DNA from 3 places in the Kluyvera sp. 1366 genome. Region 1 is predicted to be linked to each of the others. Evidence: predicted binding sites of a transcription regulator. Region 1 holds the regulator's gene; each other region holds the start of a gene.
The links. Region 1 encodes Fur, which represses iron uptake genes when iron is present. Its sites were predicted from a motif close to ATAATAATGAGAACNACTATCAA; they were not measured.
Positions count from the first base shown of each region.

Region 2: a site for Fur is predicted at 1,904-1,926, ahead of ACVLVH_RS17870 (TonB-dependent receptor domain-containing protein). Genes of this name have one in related genera too.
Region 3: a site for Fur is predicted at 1,638-1,660, ahead of fepB (Fe2+-enterobactin ABC transporter substrate-binding protein). Genes of this name have one in related genera too.

Region 1 is NZ_JBTRDW010000004.1:193,564-196,840, forward strand. It holds gene ybfF (esterase) at 1-114, shown strand, start outside; gene ybfE (LexA regulated protein) at 282-557, shown strand; gene fldA (flavodoxin FldA) at 695-1,225, shown strand; gene fur (ferric iron uptake transcriptional regulator) at 1,580-2,029, shown strand; gene ACVLVH_RS10225 (hypothetical protein) at 2,091-2,486, opposite strand; gene glnS (glutamine--tRNA ligase) at 2,722-3,277, opposite strand, start outside.
Region 2 is NZ_JBTRDW010000007.1:327,845-331,121, reverse strand. It holds gene ACVLVH_RS17870 (TonB-dependent receptor domain-containing protein) at 1-1,775, opposite strand, end outside; gene ACVLVH_RS17865 (Rdx family protein) at 1,996-2,283, shown strand; gene ACVLVH_RS17860 (PadR family transcriptional regulator) at 2,353-2,892, opposite strand; gene ACVLVH_RS17855 (siderophore-interacting protein) at 2,982-3,277, opposite strand, start outside.
Region 3 is NZ_JBTRDW010000001.1:173,847-177,123, forward strand. It holds gene ACVLVH_RS00825 (ABC transporter permease) at 1-531, shown strand, start outside; gene ACVLVH_RS00830 (ABC transporter substrate-binding protein) at 541-1,470, shown strand; gene fepB (Fe2+-enterobactin ABC transporter substrate-binding protein) at 1,683-2,633, shown strand; gene entS (enterobactin transporter EntS) at 2,630-3,277, opposite strand, start outside.

The DNA.
Region 1 (3,277 bases):
CTGCGTCAGTTCCCGCAGGCACATGCACATGTGATCAGCGGTGCTGGACACTGGGTGCACGCCGAGAAACCCGATGCGGTGTTACGCGCCGTTCGGCGTTTTTTTAACCTGTAAAAGCAAAAGCTTGCCGCTTGCGCTTTAGGGTTGGCGTCAGGGAAGGCGCTGGAGTATGATGTCGCGCTAAAAATTTGCCACGGATATTTTTTCGCCGTGGTCGGGCCGATAATGTTTTAATCGCGCAGCGCCTTTCCGCCGTTCGCGCCCACTCAGTTTTACAAACCATGGCAAAAGAACAGACAGACCGCACTACGCTTGATCTCTTCGCAGACGAGCGGCGTCCTGGTCGCCCGAAAACCAGCCCGCTGACGCGTGATGAACAGTTACGCATCAACAAACGCAATCAGCTCAAGCGCGATAAAGTGCGTGGGCTGCGTCGTGTTGAGCTGAAGATGTCGAGCGAGGCGGTTGACGCCCTCAGCACGCTAGCCGATCAGCAAAACATCAGTCGCAGCGAATTGATTGAACAAATGCTGCTGGCACAGCTCAAACTGTCGTAACGCGCGAAGACCGCACGCTGGAACACAAAGTCACGGTTTTATACGTTCCGCACTTTTTACCGGTCTGCTATTATTCGCATAACTGTGCAGTCAACTGACTTACTTTCACAATCAGGATTTAAGAGGTTACCTAACCCATGGCAATCGTAGGCATTTTCTTCGGCAGCGATACCGGCAACACTGAAAACATTGCAAAGATGATCCAGAAACAACTGGGTAAAGATGTCGCCGAAGTGCATGACATTGCTAAGAGCACCAAAGAAGATCTCGAAGCGTTCGACATCCTGCTGCTGGGTATCCCAACCTGGTATTACGGCGAAGCGCAGTGTGACTGGGACGATTTCTTCCCGACGCTGGAAGAGATTGATTTCAATGGTAAGCTGGTAGCGCTGTTTGGTTGTGGCGATCAGGAAGATTACGCCGAGTACTTCTGTGATGCGATGGGCACTATCCGTGACATCATTGAGCCGAATGGTGCGGTGATCGTCGGTCACTGGCCAACCGAAGGCTATCACTTCGAAGCCTCTAAAGGCCTGGCCGATGACAAAAACTTCCTTGGTTTGGCCATTGACGAAGACCGTCAGCCGGAATTGACCAACGAACGCGTTGAGAAGTGGGTGAAGCAGATCTTTGATGAGCTGCAGCTGAAAGAGATTATTGAAGCTTAATTCCCTGCTCTGCCCGATGTGCGCACTGCCTCACATCGGGTAACGGAATTTCCTATAAAAATAATAGCTACGGTTTTTTAACTTTTCCCCGCAAATCTGTAGAATACCCGCAATGGTCATCCGCTTATTCCTCTGGCAGTAGAATGAGGCTGAGTGAAATGGAATCCAAAACCCAAGCGTCTTGAAGACGTTAGTGACGATATCCTTACAAACTTTGGTGATTAAGGACGTTGCCTTGGTTTTCATTTCACTGCTTGAGTTCTATAATGAGACGCAAATGAGAATGCGCGTTGACCTAAACATTCAAGGCCCCTGCGCCGCAAGTGACTAGCAAAGTAACAGGACAATATCCGCATGACTGACAACAACTCCGCATTGAAGAAGGCTGGCCTGAAAGTCACGCTACCCAGACTGAAAATTCTGGAAGTGCTTCAGGGACCCGGCCCAGAGTCCCATCACGTCAGTGCGGAAGATTTGTATAAGCGCCTGATTGATATGGGCGAAGAGATTGGTCTGGCAACGGTGTATCGCGTTCTTAACCAGTTTGACGACGCGGGCATCGTAACCCGTCACAACTTTGAAGGCGGCAAATCTGTCTTCGAACTGACTCAGCAGCATCACCACGATCACTTGATCTGCCTGGATTGTGGCAAAGTTATAGAATTCAGCGATGAATCAATCGAAACGCGTCAGCGTGAAATTGCCACTCGCCACGGCATTAAGCTCAGCAACCACAGCCTGTACCTGTACGGTCATTGTGCTTTGGGAGACTGCCGCGAAGACGATACGCTCCACGATAAGTAATTGAGTGTGCTATGCAGTATAAAAAAAACCGGCGCTTGAGCCGGTTTTTTTATGCCTGTAATCAGGCGACAAGCGTTTCCTGCAGGTAGCGCCAGCGCGGAATGGCGGTGCTGCAATCCAATACCGCCAGTGAAATGCGGCTCTGATTGATGCCGTTCATCATCTGTAATTCACGATACTGAATCGTCACTTCCTCGCTTTGCTGCGAGATGATGGCGTGCTCACTGGTGGCAATGCGCATGCCTTCACGCTGCCCCTGTAACTGGCGAAACAGCACTTCCATTTCATTGAGGTCCAATCGTTTGCCTTGCGGCGTGACCATTTTGAACTCGGGATGAAAGTGCGATAAAAACAGATCAATGCTGTCGTCACTGCCTTCCGCCTGATTGAAAATACGTTCAATAAGCTGATGTAAAACCACCACGCTATGCCTGGCTTCCTGGGCGAGAGTTGTCATTTTTTTTCCTTAGATAAGCCGCAGAGCACCGTCTGAGAGCGCATAGCCTACCTGAAAAAAAGTTTTTCACACTGCCAAATGGGTTAATTTTTCTAAAGTCAGAATAGTCGCAAATAGGGAATTAAAGGCGAATTGAGGCGTGCAGCATAAAAGGTCGTATCTGGCCAAATTGAGATAATAAAAAAGGGCGATTGCTCGCCCTTTCATGATCTTATCGTGCTCGCGACTAAAACTATTAATCGCCGATTTTTGCCCAGGTATCACGCAAACCTACGGTGCGGTTAAACACCAGCCTGGAGGGCTGTGAATAGACGCTATCAGCACAGAAATAGCCTTCACGTTCGAACTGGTACGGTGCCATCGAATCGGCAGCACGTAAACCAGGCTCAACGAAGCCCTGTTTGATTTCCAGTGAGTTTGGGTTGATGGTGGTGAGGAAATCCTCAGCCGCGCCCGGATTTGGCACACTGAACAGACGATCGTACAGGCGGAATTCCGCTGGCAGCGCGTGGATTGCAGAAACCCAATGGATAACACCTTTCACTTTACGGCCATCGGCCGGATCTTTGCTCAGCGTATCAACGTCGCAAGTACAATAGATGCAGGTAATATTGCCTTCAGCATCCTTCGCCACACGTTCGGCACGGATCACGTAAGCATTACGCAGACGCACTTCTTTACCCAGCACCAAACGCTTATACTGCTTGTTGGCTTCTTCACGGAAGTCAGCGCGATCGATCCACACTTCACGGCTGAATGGCACTTCACGCGTGCCCATCTCCGGTTTGTTC
Region 2 (3,277 bases), on a different contig from region 1:
TGATAGCTGGTGTAGATGTTGCTCGGAACGTTGACGAACATCTCCGGATTGGTGGCGCGGCGATAGCGGGTGTAGGCGATGAAGTTTTTGTACTGGTTATAGAACACCGAGGTGTTGACCGTTACACCTTCTGTCGCCTGGCCTTTCAGGCCCCACTCAAAGTTGTTGCTGGTTTCGGTTTTCAGATCGGTGTTACCAATCAGCGCATATTGCGCGCTACCCGCATAGCTGGAACCCAGGTTCCATGAGCCATACAGCTGGCTGGTGGTGGGGAACTGCACGCCGTGTTTGTATTGCAGATAGGTGGTCAGCGCTGGCGTTAAATCGTACTGGAAAGTCAGCGATGGCAGCACCTGCGTATCGGAGTTAGTTTTGCCATACAGCGCATCAACCTGCTCTTCGGTCAGCACCGTGCTGCCGGTAGTGAGATCGCCGAGATTTTTCGGCTTGGTGCTTTGATACATTACGCGCACGCCGGGAGTGACCGCGAAGTTGTGGCTATCAAGATCGAAATTGATCTTATCTTGCAGGTATCCTGCCACCGCGAAAGTGCGGCTGTCAGACTGCGGTTGGGTGATGGCGCTAAAGGCGCTCGGCGCTGGCTCCTGGCGGAACGGACGCTCGCTGTTGTCGAGGCGCGCATTGACACCGGCACTCAGCTCGTGGCGGCCCAGCGTTTTGGTGCCGCGCGTGTCGAAGCCATAGCTATCGACGTTGAAATCGGAATAGACAAAGCCGTACTGGCTGGCGCTGGTCGGCAGATAGGTATTGTCGTGCGCCTGAGTTTGCTGCCAGTAAAGGCGCGTGGTCAGCGTATCGATAAAGTCGTTGTACGGCGTCCACTCATCCGCCAGATTGATGCCCCAGCGGCGCGTATCGCTCTGCTGCTGCGCGGTGCCCCAAACGGTGTTGCCGCTGGTGTCCCAGGTATCGTAATGGCTGTGGTTGGTTTTGTGGTAGTAATCAAAGGTAGCGCTCAGCTTGTGCTGATCGTTCGGCTGCCAGATACCGGACGTCATAAAGGCGTCAGAGTGCCAGTTGGCCGGATAAGCCTGTTTCGCGTCGCTGTTGTTGCGGGTTTCCTGGCCATCGCGACGGCTGTAAACAAACAGGCCGCGCAGCTCATCATCGCCAGCAGCGGCGGTGATGCCGTTGTGCCAGCTGCGATTCGATGAGTCGTAATCGCTCTGGTAACCGAAATAACTATTTTTGTCGCTGCTAAGGTAATCGTCAGCGGTTTTATTGTGGAACGAGACGTTACCGCCAATCGAGGTATTCGGCTGATCCACCGCCGTGGCGCCCTTCTCAATATCAACGCTGCCGAACAGGTAGGGATCGATGTAATCGCGGCCAATACCAAAGGTGTTGTTGCCGGTGCGGCTGACGTAAGGGCGGCCGGTGGCATCCGGAATCGGAATGCCGTCGATATCCATGCCGACGCGATTACTCTCCAGACCACGAATGTTGTAACCGGTGTAACCCGCGCGGTCGAAACCGCTTTTACCGGCAGAGGATCCGCCGCTGGATCCGGTGGCGCTGATCAGCGGCTCATAACGCATGATCGAACCGAAATCGTTCGCACCGCGTTTTTGCAGCTCTTGTGCTGTGATGGTGGTTTTATTGCCGGCCTGCTGTTTTGGCGCGGTGACGGTGAGAACCGGTTCATTGCTGGTGCTATCGCTGGCGGCAAAGCTGCAAGCGGCATGAATAGCTGAAGATAAGATGGCAACTTTGGAAAGACGTTGCTGGGCTGTTCCCTGAAAGAGTGAAGACATGCGCGAAATACCTGGTTAATTGTTAGTATTCGCTCACTTGCTTGCTGCCGGAAAGTACGGACCTTGGTTAAAAGACCGTAAAAATTATGGACTTATTTTTTGTAATAAATGATGTCGAAAGGAATGTAATGCAAGTGGTAATCATTATCAACTAGCAGTAAGCTAAGATGTATCTTGGACCGCACATTTTGTTAACTTCATTATCTAAATGAGACACGTTATGTCACAGAAACCAGCGATTACCATTCATTACTGCACACAATGTAACTGGCTGCTGCGTTCCGCCTGGATGGCGCAGGAGTTGCTGCATACCTTTGCCGAGGATTTAAGCGCGGTAACGCTACAGCCGGGAACCGGCGGCGTGTTTGAGATTACCATTGATGGTCAGGTGATTTGGGAGCGTAAGCAGGAAGGCGGATTCCCGGATGCGGCAGCGCTGAAGCAGCGCGTGCGCGACGTCTGCTGGCCGGATCGCGCGTTGGGGCATGTGGATAAGAAGAAGAGTTGATTTGGGGTTCGTGCATTATCGGAATAAACGGATGTACGCGCACCTAAGGTCGTCATTCATGGCGACCTGCTAACTTTTAGCGATTTTTTCCGCCGCTTCCTTCAGCGCGCTGATCACTATCTCCAGCGCCTCATCCGAAATATCTTCCTGCGCCAGACGATGATTCAAGGTGTATTTGATCAGATGAATCGCCTGTTCAACCTGCGGAATGCTGCGGTTATTCACCAGAATCGCCAGCGAGGTTAATCGCTCGATAATCGCATTCACGTTGTCACGATTCTCCGCCAGCAGCGCCTCGCCGCCTTCATTCAGCGCATAGGCTTTACGCGATGCCTGCGCATCGACCACGCGAATCGCATCCATCTCTTCGAGCAGCGTCAGGTTGGGATAGATAATGCCGGGGCTGGGTGAATATTCCCCTTTGGAGAGCTCTTCAACCGATTTGATCAACTCATAACCGTGCGCAGAGCTCATGGCGAGAAAGTGCAGCATTAACAGGCGGATATCGCTGGCATCCAGCATCCGCTCCCGACGCTTCTTGCGTGCGCCTGCACAGACGGTGCGCTGTGCGTGATCGGACTGCCATGGAAAATCCCGCTGCTGTTTCATTGCCTTCCTGAGCGCTAATTAAGGGAGGTTGATAGTAGTCTGCCGCCTGGCAAAATTCAACACAGGCGGCAGCGCGCGCGGCGTTGGCGTTATTTTTGATGCCAATAGGCTACGGCGCGCACGAAATCGGTATGTGCACCGCGTCCCTGGGTGAAGTAATCGCTCAGCAGTTTCACCGCTTCGCCCTCGCCCGTCAGCCAGATGAAGTATTCAGTGGCAGGCAGCGCAATCCTATCCAGCTGCGCCTTAATCGGTGTTAGGTTATCGGCCTGCATGGTGCCGCTGCCCAACCAACTCACCTGCACATTTGGCAGATCACCGAGATAATCGCGGCCGGTGGCTTCATCGGCATAGGCCAGCAGGTGAATTTCCTGCGCCTGGATTT
Region 3 (3,277 bases), on a different contig from region 1:
GCGGGCGTGACGCTGGCGGTGCTGATGGCCGCCAGTTCGCTGCTGCGTCGCGTGCTGTTTCCGCTGGTCACCGCCAGCCAGGCAATCCCGGTGTTTGCCCTCGCGCCGCTGCTGGTGCTGTGGCTCGGCTTTGGCATCGCCTCAAAAGTGGTGGTAGCGGCTTTGATCCTGTTCTTCCCGCTGTGCTTGTCACTGTTTGATGGGCTGTGCCGTACGCCGGTCGGCTGGCTGGAGCTGGCGCAAACCTCCACTTCATCGCGTTTCCGCATCTTCTGGCGCGTGCGCTGGCCCGCCGCGTTACCGCAGTTTTTCTCCGGCCTGCAGATGGCGGTGGTGTTGGCCCCGATTGGCGTGGTGATTGGCGAATGGGTCGGCGCCAGCGAAGGGCTCGGCTATCTGATGATGCAATCCAACGCGCGACTGGAAACCGCCACCAGCTTCGCGGCGCTGCTGCTGTTACTGATTCTGGCGCTGCTGCTTTCGGGCAGCGTGGCGTTGATGCGCAAGAAAATCCTCTGGCAATCTACATAAGGAAATACCGTGAAAACCCTACGAATGGCATTGACCGCGTTGCTGCTGCTGGCGACCGCTAACGTGCAGGCGGCGGAGAAAGTTCGCCTGCTGCTTGACTGGTTTATCAACCCCAATCACGCGGCGATTTTTGCTGCCCAGCACAGCGGCGCGTTTAAGAAAGAGGGGCTGGATGTGGAGATGATCGCGCCCGCCGATTCCGCGTCCGTGCCGCTGCTGCTGGCGGCGGGCAAAGTCGATCTCGCCGTCAGCTACCAGCCGCAGCTCTACACGCTGGTAGATAAAGAGGTGCCGGTGATCCGCGTCGGCACGTTGATTAATCAGCCGCTGAATACGCTGACCACGGTGTCAGACGATATTCACTCGCTGAAGGATTTCGCTGGCAAAACCATCGGCTACGCGGTGCCGGGCACCGAAGACGTGGCGATCCGCAATATGCTAAAAGCGCAGGGCGTTGATGCCGACTCGGTGAAGCTTATCAACCTGAATATGGATGGCACCTCCGCGTTGCTAACGCACAAGATTGATGGCGCGATGACCATCTTTCGCAACTATGAGCTGCTGGATCTGAAAGACAAAGGCGCGCAGCCCACGGTGTTCAAGCCGGAAGATTACGGCGTGCCTGCTTATGATGAGTTGATCATCCTGGCAAACCAGAAAACTGCCGCGCAGGACAAACGCATTCCGGCGTTTTTACGTGGCCTGGATGCCGGCGTGGCGTGGCTACGCGCGCATCCGCAGGAAGCGTGGCAGGCGTTTATCGAAAAATATCCCGAGCTAAATACGCCGCTCAATCACGAGGCGTGGCAGGCCACGTTGCCATATTTCGCCCAGCATACTGCGGCGTTTGATCAGGCGCGCTATCAGGCGTTTGGTGAGTATATGAAGGGTAATGGTGTGATTAAGGCTGTAGCGCCGATGGCGCGCTATTCGTTGTAAGTTGGTGCGGTTTGCCCCTCACCCCAGCCTTCTCCCGCGCGCGGGAGAGGGAGCCGACCGCGCCCACCTAACCATTCTCTCCATCTAACCATTCCCTCTCCCGCCTGCGGGAGAGGGTTAAGGTGAGGGGAAACCACGCACAATTTCCCTTGCACCTACACTTATTTTTGATAATGATATTTATTCTCAACTATCAAGTGATGGACAACCTGATGCGTTTCCCTGCTCTTTCTCTACTGCTTAGCCTGTTTTTCATCTGCACCCATGTACAAGCCGACGCCGCCTGGCCGCGCACTATCGCCACACCGAAAGGCCCCTTCACACTGCAACAGCAGCCGCAGCGCATTGTCTCGACCAGCGTTACGCTGAGTGGCACTTTGCTGGCAATTAACGCGCCGCTGATTGGCTCCAGTGCCACCAGTCGCAATAGCAGCGTATCGGATGCGCAGGGCTTTTTTACGCAATGGAGCGCGGTGGCCAAAGCGCGTCAGGTTAAACCGCTCTATATCTCGCAGCCGAATGCCGAAGCGATTGCCGCCGAAGCGCCGGATTTGATTGTGATTGCCGCCACCGGCGGCGATTCGGCGCTGCGCCTCTACGATCAGCTGCAAACCATCGCGCCGGTGTTAGTGATCGACTATGGCGATAAGAGCTGGCAGGCATTGACCCTGCAGCTGGGTGAGATTACCGGCCATGAAGCTGATGCCAATAAGGTGATCGCAGCATTCGACCAACGAGTCGAAGCAGTGCGTCACAAGATTACGCTGCCGCCGCAGCCGACCTCTGCGCTGGTCTATTACGAAGATGGACGCGGAATGAACTTGTGGACGCCAGCATCGGCGCAGGGCGCGCTATTACAGGATTTGGGCTTTACGCTGGCCGCGCCGCCCGCCAGTTTTCAGGGCAGCACCAGCATGGGTAAGCGCAATGACATTATTCAGCTGAATGGCGAAAACATGGCCGATGGCATCACCGGCAACACGCTATTGCTGTTCGCCGCTGATGAGAAAACCGTGCCGCAGGTGGCGAAGAATCCATTCCTCGCCCATCTGCCGGCGGTACAGCAGCACGACATCTTTGCCGTGGGTAACGATACTTTTCGTCTCGATTACTACAGCGCCAGCAATATGCTCAGTAGCATCGAGCGGCAATTTGCCCGTTAAGCCTCTGCGGTGGCGGGCTGCGGCGCGTCCGGTTGTGCACTGAGGCGCGCCGTGCGCAGGCCGCGCGCCGCCAGCGACAGCAGCACCAGCAATCCCGCCGCTAATCCACCAAACCACAGCACGCTGCTCAGCGGTGCCAGCACGCGTGCCAGCGCCCCCAAACCCAATGCCCCAACCGAATCGCCGGTCACATCCTGCGCGGTGCCGAAGCTGTTGACGCGTCCCAGCAGCGCATCCGGCGTGTGGTGCTGCGTCAGCATAAACTGCAATAGCGAAGCGATGGCGTTGCTGTAGCCGTAACACACCAGCGCCAGCAGCGCGGGTAGCAGATGGCTGTAAAGACCGAGCGAGGCGATGCAGGCAAATGCCAGCAGCGCACAGCCAATCAGCACCCATCCGGGACGCGTTAACTGCCGCACCCAGCCGCTGGTAAAAGCACCGATCATCGCACCCAGCGGTACCGCCGAGTACATCAATCCTAATGCGGACGCATCGGCGTGATAGGTCAGCGCCAGCGCCGGGAACAGAATACGCACCGCGCCAACCATGCTGAGCAGCAAGCCAACCAGCACCACCGCGCCCACCACTTTATGCTGGCAGACAAACTGCATGCCGCTCGCCAGCGCGCGTAGCGGATGCTCCGG